2 regions of the Martinezella jaguaris genome follow, and region 2 is predicted to be linked to the other one. Evidence: predicted binding sites of a transcription regulator. Region 2 holds the regulator's gene; the other holds the start of a gene.

What was found. The regulator PhoB, encoded in region 2, activates phosphate uptake and scavenging genes when phosphate is short. The targets are predictions, from matches to a motif close to TGTCATNNANCTGTCAT.
Region 1: CCGE525_RS09745 (toxic anion resistance protein) is a predicted target of PhoB. The motif match lies at 5,647-5,663, and genes of this name have one in related genera.

What each region holds. Positions count from the first base shown of each region.
Region 1 covers NZ_CP032694.1:1,975,388-1,982,857, reverse strand. Annotated here, with positions in the region: gene rpsB (30S ribosomal protein S2) at 134-901, opposite strand; gene CCGE525_RS09760 (substrate-binding domain-containing protein) at 1,090-2,196, opposite strand; gene CCGE525_RS09755 (5-bromo-4-chloroindolyl phosphate hydrolysis family protein) at 2,196-2,813, opposite strand; gene CCGE525_RS09750 (substrate-binding domain-containing protein) at 2,821-4,392, opposite strand; gene CCGE525_RS09745 (toxic anion resistance protein) at 4,401-5,477, opposite strand; gene CCGE525_RS09740 (cell envelope integrity EipB family protein) at 5,699-6,526, opposite strand; gene CCGE525_RS09735 (RidA family protein) at 6,664-7,131, shown strand; gene CCGE525_RS09730 (glycerophosphodiester phosphodiesterase) at 7,131-7,470, shown strand, end outside.
Region 2 covers NZ_CP032694.1:741,504-748,973, forward strand. Annotated here, with positions in the region: gene pstC (phosphate ABC transporter permease subunit PstC) at 1-532, shown strand, start outside; gene pstA (phosphate ABC transporter permease PstA) at 529-1,863, shown strand; gene pstB (phosphate ABC transporter ATP-binding protein PstB) at 1,878-2,693, shown strand; gene phoU (phosphate signaling complex protein PhoU) at 2,745-3,458, shown strand; gene phoB (phosphate regulon transcriptional regulator PhoB) at 3,491-4,174, shown strand; gene CCGE525_RS03685 (GcrA family cell cycle regulator) at 4,260-4,784, opposite strand; gene CCGE525_RS03690 (aspartate aminotransferase family protein) at 5,211-6,410, shown strand; gene argF (ornithine carbamoyltransferase) at 6,484-7,401, shown strand; gene CCGE525_RS03700 (Hsp33 family molecular chaperone) at 7,448-7,470, shown strand, end outside.

The DNA.
Region 1 (7,470 bases), 1.2 Mb from region 2:
CTGGATTTACCGCCCAGGCAAGGCGTTATGTAAAACGCGATAAGGCCGCCCGAACTTCTTGAAGTCGCAAACGGCCTTATCCCGGATTTCAATAGGCCCAGACGGACAAAGGTCTGTCCGCCGCGGGGCGCGATCAGGCTTCGGTGCCGTCCACCAGAGTCTCCTCGATCGGAGCTTCGATGGAAGCGCCGAGGTCGCGGCCGGATGCGCTCTGCTGACGAGCGATGCCGTCGATGGCAGCGCGCGAGATGAGGTCGCAGTAGAGAGCGATAGCACGCGAGGCGTCGTCATTGCCCGGAATCGGATAGTCGATCAGGTCCGGATCGCAGTTCGAATCGATGATTGCGACGACCGGAATGCCAAGGCGCTTGGCTTCGTCGATCGCGATCTTTTCCTTGTTGGTGTCGATGATGAACATCAGGTCCGGGGTGCCGCCCATATCGCGGATACCGCCAAGAGCCTTGTCTAGCTTTTCACGCTCGCGCTCAAGGTTCAGACGTTCCTTCTTGGTGAAGCCCTGGGCTTCGCCGTTGAGGATTTCGTCGAGCTTGCGCAGACGCTGAATAGAATTCGAAATCGTCTTCCAGTTGGTCATCATGCCGCCGAGCCAGCGGGCATTGACGTAGTACTGAGCCGAACGCTTTGCGCTGTCGGCGATCAGTTCGGACGCCTGGCGCTTGGTGCCGACGAACAGAACGCGGCCGCCACGGGCAACGGTGTCGCTGACGACCTGCAGGGCGCGGCTCAGCATCGGAACCGTCTGGGCGAGGTCGATAATGTGAATGTTGTTACGATCGCCGAAGATGTACGGCTTCATCTTCGGGTTCCAGCGATGCGTCTGGTGGCCGAAGTGAACACCAGCTTCCAGAAGCTGACGCATAGAAAAATCAGGCAATGCCATGCCTTTGACTCCTTTTCCGGTTGAACCTCCGCAAGGCGAACAGCATCCTCTTCGAAGATGCCACCGGGCGGAACGATCCGGATTTCTCCCGGACAATCCCATGCCTTACGTGTGGAATGCGGCTGCCCATACATTCGATTTATCAAGAATGCAAGGCTTAGGCGGAAAAAATGCGCGGGTCCCTGCCCTTATGCCGCCAGCTTATCGAGCAGCGCAAGCATGACGCTGGCGTCGGGTATCGGCAGCACGGCGTCGATCTCGGCCGGCAGGAGGCCCGCAATCGCACTATCGGCATTCCCGGTTGCCGTACCCAGCGGCCCGCGGAAGCCGTGCTTGGTCCAGGCAAGTTCCTGCAGCTTCGGGCTTGTCAGCGCATCCATCAGCCGATTGGCGCTCTCGTCGATGACGATAAGGGGATGCGAGGAATAGACCGTGGGGTGCGGGTAAAGCACGACGGGTTTGGCGGTGGAACTCGATTGAACGCGCCTCCATCGCTCGGGGTCCGCGATAATCCATTCGACCAGCTGATTCTCGTAGCCGACGATCATCGGTTCGCCCCCGAGGCCGCCAGCCAGATATTGATCGAAAAGCTTGCCGGAAGAAGGCGACTTGAAGCCCATATTGCGGAAGATAGTCTGCGCCTTGTCGCCGAATTGGTCGAGACCGGCAGTAGTCGCGATATTGCCGGCAAACAGGCTTAAGACCAGTCCGGCAAACATGAAACCGGAATTGGAGCGGTTTGGATCGGTCGAGACGATACGTGCCTGCCCATAAAGCGAGTCGACCCCGAGCTTGGACCAGCTTGTCCCCGCAAGAACGGCGTCGAGCAATGCCTTGAGATCAAGCTGATGCTGACCCGTCGACGTGACGCTGACCAGCCCCGTTTTCATCAATCCATCGACCACCGGCTGCCAGGTGTAGACAACGACCGGAGTGTTCAGCACCACACGGTCATTGCGGATCTTGACCCCGCTCTGCCGGGCAATATCGACCATGATCGAGGACGACGGCCAGAGGAAAGCGGGGGTCTGCGACAGAAGCGCCTGCTCGCGCACCATCTCGACGGAGCCGGCCACGCGGCTGTCTATATCCAGCCCATAGCCATGCAGAGCGCCGACGACGTCATTGTCAGCAAGAAACGCCTCCTTCTCACCGCCGATGAAGCCGAAGAGCTTCGTGCGGTTGCCGAGCAGTCCCTGGAACTCCGGCCTGTCCCTCACGGCGATATAACCGCCGGTGCCGGCGACGCCCGCAGCAAGTAGTCCTACTCCAAAGGCGCGGCGAGAGATGGCCATCAGCGTCCGATATCCTCTTTGAGCGAGGCCTGTATGAGGCGCAGCTCGGTGTCTAGCGTATCGAGCCTGTCGTCGACGAGGCTATCCGAATAGTGCACGAAGGCATCCTCGAGCTTGGCGAGCACGAGATCCACTTCCTGCAACCGTTTTTGGTCGGGTAGACGTTTAGCTTCGAGGGTGGCGAAACCCTCGGCGACTTCGGCAGCGCGCGGCAGGTAATAGCTGAGGAACCGCCTCACCGTACCGGCACTTTCCGGGCTCGCCTCCACTTTGGCGAAGACGTCGGCGGCGATCTCGGCCAGATGCCGCACGCGCTTTGCAGTCTCCTTATTGGTAATATGGTCCGAGGAGGTTTCCAGTCTTTGCGCCGCCGGAGCGGCCGCGGTCAAAAGATCGCGCGCGAAATCGAGCCGCCCTTTGCCGATGGCCTTTGCGTCCAGGCCTTCGAAAAGCCGGCGCGGCGACAGGGCGAAGACAAGGCCCGCAAAGACCAGCAGACCGATAACGGCCCCGATCCACAACGGCATCTTGGCAAAGAAACTCAAGATGGGAACGACGATCGCGGCGGCGAGCCCTGCCACGATCCAATTCCAGTCATTGCCGAACCAGTTTCGCATCGCTGTCCTAGTTGTATCCACGCACGGCGCGGAACGCGCTGACGAGATCATCCCTGCCATCGAACACCCGCGCCGATGTCGCTTTGGCCAGAGCATCGAGCTGCGTCTTGTCGGCATCGCCAAAGGTGATGCCGAAAACCGGCACATGCGGATTGGTAGCCTTCCACTCGTCGAGGAATTCGCGGCTTGCATCGTCAGACTTTCCGTCGGTCATGATGACGATCGCCGGCAGATAGGACGAAAGGTTTGGGGTATCCTTCATGCTGCCAAGCGCCGTGCTTGCGCAGGCATACATATCGGTGCCGCCACCGGCATGCTGCCGCGCCACCTTGTCGACAAGGCTCTTCTGTTGCGCCGGGTCGCCCGTCGCCAAAAGGGTCGTCCGCACGCGGCTGTCGAAAGGAATGACCATGATGCGGTCTGCCGGCGTCCATTGCGCCAGGACCTTGCCGGTTTCATCCGGATTGAACAGGAACTGCATGGCGGCCTGCAATTGACTCTCGCCCTTGCCCCCCATCGAACCGGAGAAATCGAGGCAGAGGGCCGTCAGCGAAGGCTTACGCAATGCGCCTTGATAGAGATCGAGCGCCTGGCGAATCACGGCCGGCTCCGGCATCCGGATCGCCGTCACCAGCCGGGTCGGGTCGAAATTCCAACTCGGGTCCCCTTTGGCTGCAACATCTGCCAATGGAATGCGGCGGCCGGTATCGGCAATGCGCTTCTGTACGGGTGCGGAACGCAGATAGGCGACAAGCTCGTTGAAAAAGGCCTCGACCTCAGGCCCGCGTCCGTGATCGATAAAACCGATCGGCGAATCCGCAATCGCGACGCCATCGGCCGGATAGATCGCGTAAAGCGGCTCCTTGCCCATGCCGATGAGCTTGTCATTGGTCTCCTTCAGCACCGCCTCGTAGTTCCACATGGCATCGTAGAGCGTGCCCTTGCTGGCGGATTCCGTGTAGAGGTCCGCAAGCCAGCCGGACGAACCGGACGAGCGTTCGACCCCGGCAAGCAATGCCCTGACGGTGTCCTGGACGTCCGGCTTGTCGAGATCGCCCGGCTCGATGACGGGCTTGTTGCCGAGCGCGCTTGAAAGCATGGCGAGATAGGCGCTCGCGCCTGAATTGGACTGGGTTGCCGAGGTCATGAGAAACTTCAGCGAGCCGCCCTTAACCGCCGCCAATATGTCTTTCATATAGACCGGCTTGCCGACCCAGCCGAGCGCCTCGGCCTTGGAGCTGCGCACGCCGAGAATGACTGGCATCTGCGCCACCGATGTCAGCGACTTCACGCGACGTTTGGTATCGAAAATATCGACCCAGACACTCGATGCCGGCCAGACGGCGTCCTGTTCGACGCCTTTGTCGCTCTGCAGTGCCAGACCAATATCCAGCGTGCCTTCATAGGTGAAGCTGCAGGTCGCGCTCTTCTGTTTGCAGAATTCCTCGACGATAGGCTGCATAACGGTGTTTTCCGAGCCGGAGACGATCGAGAATTTCGGATCCTTGCCGCCTAAATTGCAGCCTGTGAGGACAAGAGCAGCCGTCAGCGCCAGTCCGGTGAGAAATGTGCGGATCATCATGCCGCTCATCGTGCCTCGATCATTGCTTTCTTGAGTTCGACGGTCATTTTCTCCATTTGCTGCTCGGCTTCTGCCCGCTTCCTGCGGCCCTCCTCCTGCACCTTCAAGACGCCGTTGATGGTATCGATCAGGTCACGATTGGCGGCGGCGAGCGTATCGATATCGACGATGCCGCGCTGCGACTGCTGCTCGATGGCAATCGCCTGGTCCTTCATCATCTCGGATGCCTGGCGGATCATGTCGTTGGTGGCGTCGGTGACGGTCTTCTGCAGCTCAAGCGCCGATTTCTGTCGGGACAACCCCAGCAGAATCACCATCTTCTGCTTCCAGGCCGGCACAGTCAGCGCCGACGTCGCCTGCAGGTTCTCGATCAGCGTCTCGTCGCCGGCCTGAACGATGCGGATCTGCGGCAATTGCTGAATGCCGAGCTGGCGCGCCTGCTGCAGGTAGAATACCCGCTTCTCGAGCCGGTCGAGGGCTTGCACGTTGTCCTGATAAGTCTGCGCCTCCAACATGCCGCCGCCGGGATTGGCAGCGGCCGCGTCGGCGGCACTTTTCAGCTTCGGCAGTTCGACACTGCGAAAATGCTCGGCAAAGGTCTTGCCAGCCTGGACATAGGCGTCGAGCTGCAGGATGGACTGCTTCGTCTCCTCATGGAGATCGTCGAGAAGCGCGATGTCGCGGCGAAGCGTATCCTTGTGCCGATCGAGCTCGAGGCCGATGCGGTCGATCTGGCCGGCCACATCCTCGAACTCCTCCTTGAAGCGTTCCAGCCTCGCCTTGAACGACGAGAATATCTTAGAAAGGAAGCCCTCATCCTTCAGCGATGCAGGGTCAAGCTTCTTCGACTTGATGATGATATCGGTCAGCAGCCTGCCGACTTCGCCAAGATCCCGATTTCGGACCTCGCGGAGAATCTTGTCGGAATAGTCCGAAACGGATTGCTGAGCGCGGTCGCCATAGACGGAAATGCCGGCGCGATCGGTCAGATCGATGGTATCGCCGATACGGGCAATTTCTGCCGGATCGGCGGTGACAGCCGGCAAAGCGTCGGAGGTTGGAGCGAGATCGGTATTGGCCATAGGTCGTGCTTTCTCGTCTATCAACACGGGACCTGTCTGCGGAACACCGGCCGATTATTCCACGATAAGCGACGCGGCCCGCACGGCCCACTACAATTCCAGATAGGCACAACGGGACATGAGACTCACTCACCGCGTGCCGAATGCTTCACAGAATAGTGAAACTTCGGACACGGTTTTATGACGGAGATTTTACTTTGTGGCCTGCGCCCTCACAAAGCCTATTGGCAAGCCTTGGTGTCGAGCACTTCAAGCTTGGAGAGCCTGCCGGTCAATACGAAGTCGCCATAGTCCATCGTGAGGTCACGGGTAATGCCGTTCTCATAGAGCTTGAACGACATGCGGTAGACCGGCACGGCGTCGCCCTTGGACTTCTCGTCGAAATAAGCCACGGTCACCGGCCAGTACGGCGTCTTCGCGAAGACGCCGGCCTTATCGGCATCGGGGTCGTCGGTGGCGGGCGTCGCCTGTTTGCCGACGACGGTGGTTGCGATCAACGGCTTGTCGCCATCGTCGGAGCCGTCAAAAACCTCGGCCTCAAAGAAATTCCTGCCCAGCTTCGCATTATGGATGATGTCGAGCATATGTTCCGTCGGAAAACGGCTTTGGATGAGCTCGACCTGCTTGGCCTTCGGCTGGGTCAGGCTAACCTTTATGCCCTTCTGATCGTCCGCCGCTGCGCCGCGGACATCCTTGTCGAGCTGATCGTCGGTATAGGACTTGGTTTCGAAGCGGAAAATCCGCTTGGCGAGATCCTCGAACGTGGTCGTCTGCTGGTCGCTGACACGAGTTGAATCGCCCGTGTCGATCTGCGTGACGAAACGGAAATTGGTGGTGAATCCGGTGCAATCAGAGCCGTCAAACTCGTAGACCATACGGCCGAACATGCCGGCGATGCCGGAGCGGTCAGAGGCGTCCTTCAGCTCGAGATCGTAGACGGCGCGATGGGCGATCAGCCCACTCGGACCGGCCGCGTGGGCAGGGGATACGCTGAGAAACGCGACGCCCAAACTCGAAACAACAACGGCGGCAAGACTCGAGCGGAACATTCATTATCTCCTGTTGGACTCGCACGCGATGTTATAAGAACGCTTTCGGCTAAAACGAGGCTGCCGCCCCCCCAATCACGGGAATTTAGCCTTGATGCCGGATTTTTGAAGATTTTACAACAAAACGGGAGATGAAAATGTCCGACGCTATCGAGGGCCGTCTGAAGGAGCTTGGCATCGTCCTGCCTCAGGCTGCCGCGCCGGCCGCCAACTACGTACCCTATGTCATCAGCGGCAATCTTCTTTATCTGTCCGGGCAATTGCCCATGGAAAACGGCAGGCTCGCCATCACCGGTCTCCTCGGCAGGGACGTCGACGTCGCCGGCGGCCAACGCGCTGCCGAGCTTTGCGCCATGAATATTCTTGCCCAGGCGAAGGCTGCCCTGGGTGGCGATCTCGGCCGCATCAAACGTATCATAAAGCTGAACGGCTTTGTCGCCTCAGTGCCCGAATTCGTCGAACAACATCTTGTGATCAACGGCGCCTCCAATCTTCTGGCAAATATACTGGGCGATACCGGCAAGCATGCACGCGCCGCTGTCGGCATGGCGGCGCTGCCGCTGAATGCCGCCGTCGAGATCGATGCCATCATGGAAATTGCATAATGAGCAAGATTGCCTGGCTTACCGAACGTCCTGTCGCTCATCGCGGCTATCACGACATGAACCGGCAGGTTTGGGAAAACACGCTGTCGGCCTTTGCTCGCGCAATCGAGGCGGGCTTTTCCATCGAATGCGATCTGCATTATGCCTCCGACAGCGTCCCTGTCGTTTTTCATGACGACGACCTGCAACGCGTCTGCAATCTTCCTGGCGAGCTTCGTGACCGTACTTCGGCCGAACTCGGTCTACTCTCGGTCGGCGGCACGAAGGACAAGGTTCCGACGCTGAGACAGCTCCTCAAGCTTTGCGACGGCAAGGTGCCGCTGGTGCTGGAACTCAAGG
Region 2 (7,470 bases):
CGGCCCGTTCCTGCGCGATATTTCCGCCGATATCAACGGCCTGCTCACGGGCAATTATGCGAGCTTCATCGAGGCGCAGAGCGTCCTGACCGCCGGCTTCGTCATGGGCGTCATGCTCATTCCCTATGTCTCGTCGCTCTCGGACGACATTATCATGGCCGTGCCGCGTTCGCTGCGCGACGGTTCGCTTGGCCTCGGTGCCACGCGGTCGGAAACGGTCAAGCGCGTCCTTCTGCCGGCTGCATTGCCGGGCATCGTCGGTGCGCTGCTGATGACGGCGTCGCGGGCGGTCGGCGAGACGATGATCGTCGTACTAGCGGCCGGCGTTGCTGCCCGCATGCAGCTCGATCCTTTCGAGCCGATGACGACGGTCACCGTAAAGATCGTCAACCAGTTGACCGGCGACCTCGAATTTACCTCGCCGCAGACACTGGTGGCCTTCGCGCTCGGCATCACGCTCTTCGGCCTGACCCTTTGCCTGAACGTTTATGCGCTCTACATCGTCCGCCGATATAGGGAGCAATACGAATGAGCGATGTCGTAACTTCCGCCCCATCGCCGATTCCGCGTGGGATGACGCCCGGCGCGCCGCTGCGGCGTGATATCGGCATCAAGCGTCGCTACGCCGCTGAACGCCGATTCCGCGCCTATGGTCTTGCCGCCGTTACCTTCGGCCTTGTCTTCCTCATCATCCTGGTCTCCACAGTGGTACGCCACGGCTACACGGCCTTCGTGCAGACCTCGATCATCTTGCCGATAGAGTTCACCGAGAAGGTGATCGATCCCGCCGGCAAGCGCGGCGGCGATCCGAAGGTGCTGATATCAGCCAATTATCCGGTTCTCATCCGTGACGCTCTGGTGAAGGCTCTGGGCATCGATCCTTCCAACCGGGTGCTCGTCCGCGAAGCGACGGAAATGGTATCGGACGGCGCACGGATTGCATTGCGCGACAAGGTCCTGGCCGATCCCTCGATCATCGGGAAGACGGTAGAGGTCACTTTCCTCGCCAGCGCCAATATCGACTCCGCCAACAAGGGACAGATCGACCTGACGGCGGCCGAAAAGGACCGCAAGGTCTCCGACCAGCAGCTCGCATGGATGAGGCAACTCGCCGCCGGCGGTGCGTTGTACAAGGCATTCAACACCGGCCTGTTCTTGTCCGGCAATTCGAGCCGCCCGGAGGCTGCGGGCCTCGGTGTCGCGCTGATCGGTTCCCTCTATCTGATGCTCACCGTGCTGGTCTTGGCATTGCCGGTTGGCGTTGCCGCCTCGATCTACCTGGAGGAATTCGCGCCGAAGAACCGGCTGACCGATCTGATCGAGGTCAATATCAACAATCTCGCGGCGGTGCCGTCGATCGTCTACGGCCTGCTCGGCCTTTCGGTCTTCATTAATTTCATGGGCCTGCCCCGTTCTGCCTCGCTGGTCGGCGGGCTGGTGCTCAGCCTGATGACGCTGCCGATGATCATTATCGCCACGCGCTCGGCGCTGAGGGCCGTGCCGCCGTCGATCCGCAGCGCGGCCCTCGGCCTTGGTGCTTCGCGCATGCAGGTGGTGTTCCACCATGTCCTGCCGCTCGCCATGCCCGGCATTCTGACGGGCACGATCCTCGGGCTGGCGCATGCGCTTGGCGAAACCGCGCCGTTGCTCTTGATCGGCATGGTCGCCTTCGTCGCCAATTATCCGGCAGGGCCGCTCGATCCCTCGACGGCGCTGCCGGTGCAGATCTACATGTGGGCGAGCGAAGCCGAGCGCGCCTTTGTCGAAAGAACCTCCGGGGCCATTATCGTCCTGCTCTTCTTCCTCGTTGCGATGAATATCGGGGCTATCCTGCTGCGCCGTCGTTTTGAGCGGCGCTGGTGACAGGAGGCGATGGAATGAACATGATGACGGAAGCCGTGAGCGAAAAAGTACTGGCTAAGAAGATGATGACGATCCCCTATAAGATGATCGGCCAGGACGTCTCGGTCTATTATGGCGACAAGCGCGCCCTGTTCGACGTGAACCTGAACATCCGCGTCAATACGGTCACGGCGCTGATCGGTCCTTCCGGCTGCGGCAAATCCACCTTCCTGCGTTGCCTCAATCGCATGAACGATACGATCGACACCTGCCGCATCACCGGCAAGATCACGCTCGATGATCAGGATGTCTATGACAGCGCCATCGATGTTGTAGAGCTGCGCGCCCGTGTCGGCATGGTGTTCCAAAAGCCAAATCCGTTCCCGAAGTCGATCTACGAGAATGTAGCCTATGGGCCCCGTATCCACGGGCTTCACCGTTCCAAAGCCGATCTGGATCACATCGTCGAAACCAGCCTGCAGAAGGCTGGCCTTTGGGGAGAAGTGAAGGATCGGCTGTATGATGCCGGCACCAGCCTGTCCGGCGGCCAGCAGCAGCGTCTCTGCATTGCCCGCGCCGTCGCCGTCAGTCCGGAGGTCATCCTCATGGATGAGCCGTGCTCGGCACTCGATCCGATCGCCACCGCCAAAGTCGAGGAACTCATACATGAGCTGCGGGAAAACTTCACGATCGTCATCGTGACGCATTCCATGCAGCAAGCAGCCCGCGTTTCACAACGCACCGCGATGTTTCACCTCGGCCATCTGGTCGAGGAGAACGACACCGATAAGATGTTCACCAATCCCGATGATTTCCGCACGCAGGATTACATCATGGGCCGCTTTGGCTGATGATGCTCCCCGCGCGGTTCCCTTCACATCGTTCACCTTGAGGATAGCAAAATGGTCTCTACACACATTCTCTCTGCCTATGACGAAGACCTAAAATTCCTGACACGCCGCATTTCCGAAATGGGCGGCCTGGCGGAGCAGATGGTCAGCGACAGCGTCCGCGCACTGGTAAACGGCGATGCCAGCCTTGCGCAGAAGGTCATCTCCGATGACGTCATTCTGGACCACGCCGAGCGTGAGGTCGGCGACAAGGCGATCGTCACCATCGCTCGCCGCCAGCCGATGGCTGCCGACCTGCGTGAAATCATGGGTTCCATCCGCATCGCCTCCGACCTGGAGCGCGTCGGCGATCTCGGCAAGAACACCGCCAAGCGCGTCATCGCCGTGCAGGGCACCGGCGTTCCGCGTCGTCTCGCCCGCGGCATCGAACATCTCTCCGAACTGGCGCTCGTCCAGCTCAAGGAAGTACTCGATGTCTATACGACCCGTTCGCCTGACAAGGCCGTATCGATCCGCGAACGCGACGAGGAAATCGACGCCATGTACACCTCGCTCTTCCGCGAGATGCTGACCTACATGATGGAAGATCCGCGCAACATCACCACCTGCACGCATCTTCTCTTCTGCGCCAAGAACATCGAGCGCATCGGCGACCATGCCACCAACATCGCCGAGACGATCTATTACATGGCGACCGGTGCTCAGCCCGAAGGCGAGCGCCCGAAAGACGATACTGCCAATACCGTCGGTGCAGTGACGGAATAACGTAGAAGCCAAGAGAGGGAGACCAGAGGCGCATGGTTCCGAGAGTAGCTGTTGTAGAAGACGAGGAAGCGCTAAGCGTTCTGCTGCGCTATAACCTCGAGGCCGAAGGCTTCGAGGTCGACACTATCCTGAGAGGCGATGAAGCCGAGCTGCGCCTCCAGGAGCGCATCCCCGATCTTCTGATCCTCGACTGGATGCTCCCCGGCGTGTCCGGCATCGAACTCTGCCGCCGGCTGCGCATGCGGCCGGAGACGGAGCGCCTGCCGATCATCATGCTCACGGCCCGCGGCGAGGAAAGCGAGCGCGTGCGCGGCCTTTCCACCGGCGCGGACGACTATGTCGTCAAGCCGTTCTCGACGCCGGAGCTGATGGCTCGCGTCAAGGCGATGCTGCGCAGAGCCCGCCCGGAGGTTCTCTCCACGGTGTTGCGCTGTGGCGATATCGAGCTGGACCGCGAGACCCATCGCGTTCACCGCAAGAGCCGCGAAGTGCGGTTGGGGCCGACGGAATTCCGCCTGCTGGAATTCCTGATGTCCTCGCCGGGCCGCGTATTCTCGCGTTCGCAGTTGCTCGACGGTGTATGGGGACACGATATCTATGTCGACGAACGCACTGTCGATGTGCATGTCGGTCGCCTGCGCAAGGCCCTGAATTTCTCCAATATGCAGGACGTCATTCGCACCGTTCGCGGCGCGGGTTATTCCATGGAGGCCTGATCGGATCATCCGACTGGTTTTTTGCAGAGCGGCGGAAACAGAAAACGGGCCTTTCGGCCCGTTTCTTTCATTTGGCTGATGTGGTTCAGTGTGCCGCTCGGCGCCGATCATGGACCGGCTGATAAGCCAGGCGCTGATGGTAGGTGCAGTAGGGCGAAGAGTCCGGGCTGTCGTTGCCGCAGAAGTGAAAATCGTCCTTCAGCGGGTCGCCGACTGGCCACTTGCAGGTGCGTTCGGTGAGTTCCGTCAGGCCGAGACGGCGCGAGATCGGAACCACCACATTGGCGGCCGGACGATATTCGATCTCGTGGACGGTATCGATCTCGACCTCTTCCTTGAGCATTGTCGCACCCTGCTGGCGGGTAACCGTGCGGGTTGCAACGCGCGAGGCGTAATTCGGCGCGCGTGGTGCCGAGGTATTGCGTTTTGGCGCTCGAGCCGTCGTTGCCGCTCCGCCGGCCTTGGCCCGGCCCGGCAGGCTCAAGCGATGCACTTTGCCGATGACGGCATTACGACTGACACCACCGAGCTGTGCCGCGATCTGGCTGGCGCTCAAACCTTCGGACCACAGCTTCTTCAGCTTCTCGACGCGTTCGTCTGTCCAATTCATGCCCTGTCTCCGCTGTCGCGTTTCTGATGGCAGAATCCCTCACCATTGCCTCGCATTGGGTCGAGGCGTGAAACGCTTTAAAATTGTGGTGACTAGTTCCGCCGCATGCAGTCTAGTAATTGGTTTTTAACCTAGTGTGAGGCTGACTCCGTGACAAGAGTCGCGGGAATCTTGGAGAATCGATTTCGAGGTTTTCCCCAACTTGCTATAGGTGAGTGGCATTTATGCAATATAAGTTGTCAAAGACGAGCCGTCCCTCCAGAGGCGCTCTGCCGCACCTGCTAAATCGCCAGTTTTGTTGACATCGCGGTGCAAAACATCAATAGTGCCTCAGGCCGCCGCAAGGCGGCATTTTGATTTTTCTGGGCCCGTTTCACTCGAAGGAAACGATTGGCCCTAAAGGTTGTGATCGAGGAGATATGGGCCATGGCTGAAACCGCGCCGCTTTATGACACCTATGTGCGTGCTCCGCTGCGGTTCGAGCGAGGCGAAGGCGTATGGCTGATCACAGAAACCGGCGAACGCTATCTCGATTTCGCCGCCGGCGTCGCGGTGAATGCGCTCGGCCATGCGCATCCCCATCTGGTTGCAGAGCTGAAGTCGCAGGCCGACAAGGTCTGGCACCTGTCCAACCTCTATGAGGTGCCGGGCCAGGAGAAGCTGTCGAAGCGCCTGACGGAAGCCACCTTCGCCGACAAGGTGTTCTTCACCAATTCGGGCGCCGAGGCGCTGGAATGCGCCATCAAGACGGCACGGCGCTACCAGTTCGCCAAGGGTCATCCCGAGAGATACCATATCATCACCTTCGAAGGCGCTTTCCACGGCCGCACGATCGCGACGATCGCCGCCGGCGGTCAGGAGAAATATCTCGAAGGTTTCGGCCCGAAGGCGCCTGGATTCGACCAGGTACCCTTCGGCGATCTCGACGCGGTGCGTGCCGCCGTTACCAATGAGACGGCCGCCATTCTGATCGAACCTGTTCAGGGCGAGGGTGGTATCCGCCCGGCGACGAATGAGTTCTTGCGCGGGCTGCGTCAGATCTGCGACGAGCATGGTCTGCTTCTGGTCCTCGACGAAGTTCAGACCGGCGTCGGCCGCACCGGCAAGCTTTTCGCCCACGAATGGGCGGGCATTACCCCTGATATCATGGCCGTTGCCAAGGGTATCGGCGGCGGCTTTCCGCTCGGCGCCTGCCTTGCGACTGCTGAGGCCGCATCAGGCATGAAAGCCGGCACGCATGGCTCGACCTATGGCGGCAACCCGCTCGCCATGGCCGTCGGCAATGCCGTGCTGGATGTCGTGCTGGCCGATGGCTTCCTGCAGCATGTGCGCGACGTCGCATTGGTCTTCCGCCAGGGCCTCGCCTCGCTCAAGGATCGTTTTCCGGATATCATCGAGGATATCCGCGGCGAGGGGCTGTTGCTCGGCATTAAGGCTGCCATTCCGCAGGCAGAGCTGTTGCAGGCGATCCGCGCCGAGCATCTGCTGGGCGTGCCGGCCGGCGACAACGTCATCCGCCTGCTGCCGCCGCTGGTGGTGACGGCCGAGGAAGCGCGCGAAGGCATTGCTCGTATCGAACGTGCTGCAGAATCGCTGCGCGCCGCCCGCGTCAAGAAGTCGGCTTGAGTTCAACGCCTGCTGATCGGGGCGTTTTTGCCCCAACAGCGGGCGTTATCTTTTTTGGGAGTACAGGTAGGACATGGCTTCACCGAAACACTTTCTCGATCTCTCCGCCGTCGCGGCGACCGATCTGCGCAGCATCATCGACGATGCCATCGTGCGAAAGCAGGCGCTGAAGGCGGGCGCCGTCGACAAGCCTCTGGCCGGCAAGATGCTGGCGATGATCTTCGAGAAGCCGTCCACCCGCACACGCGTCTCCTTTGACGTCGGTATGCGCCAGCTCGGTGGCGAGACGCTGTTCCTGTCGGGCACGGAAATGCAGCTCGGCCGTGCTGAGACGATCGGCGATACGGCCAAGGTGCTGTCGCGCTACGTCGATGCGATCATGATCCGCACGACCGACCATTCGCGTATGCTGGAACTCGCTGAACACGCGACCGTGCCGGTTATCAACGCGCTGACCGACGATACGCATCCCTGCCAGATCATGGCCGATATCATGACCTTCGAGGAGCATCGCGGCCCGATCAAGGGCAAGACCATCGCCTGGAGCGGCGACGGCAACAACGTGCTTCATTCGCTGGTCGAAGGGGCTGCTCGTTTCGGCTATCGCATGAACATGGCCGTACCCCTTGGTTCCGAGCCGAAGGATCACTATCTGAACTGGGCCCGCAACGAGGGCGCCGAAATCATGCTCTCGCATGATGCCGACCGTGCGGTCGCCGGCGCCGATTGCGTGGTAACCGATACCTGGGTTTCCATGAATCAGGAGCACCGGGCCCGCGGTCACAACGTCTTCCAGCCCTATCAGGTCAACGCGGCTTTGATGGCACAGGCCGGCAAGGACGCGTTGTTCATGCATTGCCTGCCCGCTCATCGCGGGGAGGAAGTGACGGACGAGGTGATCGACGGTCCGCAATCCGTTGTTTTCGATGAGGCGGAAAACCGCCTTCATGCGCAAAAATCGATTCTTGCTTGGTGCCTGGGCGCGATCTGAGGACATAGAACCGCGTAGACGTCGCGGGCGCAGTAGGAGTAGAGCAATGGCGGAAAGTGCAGCCTCGCT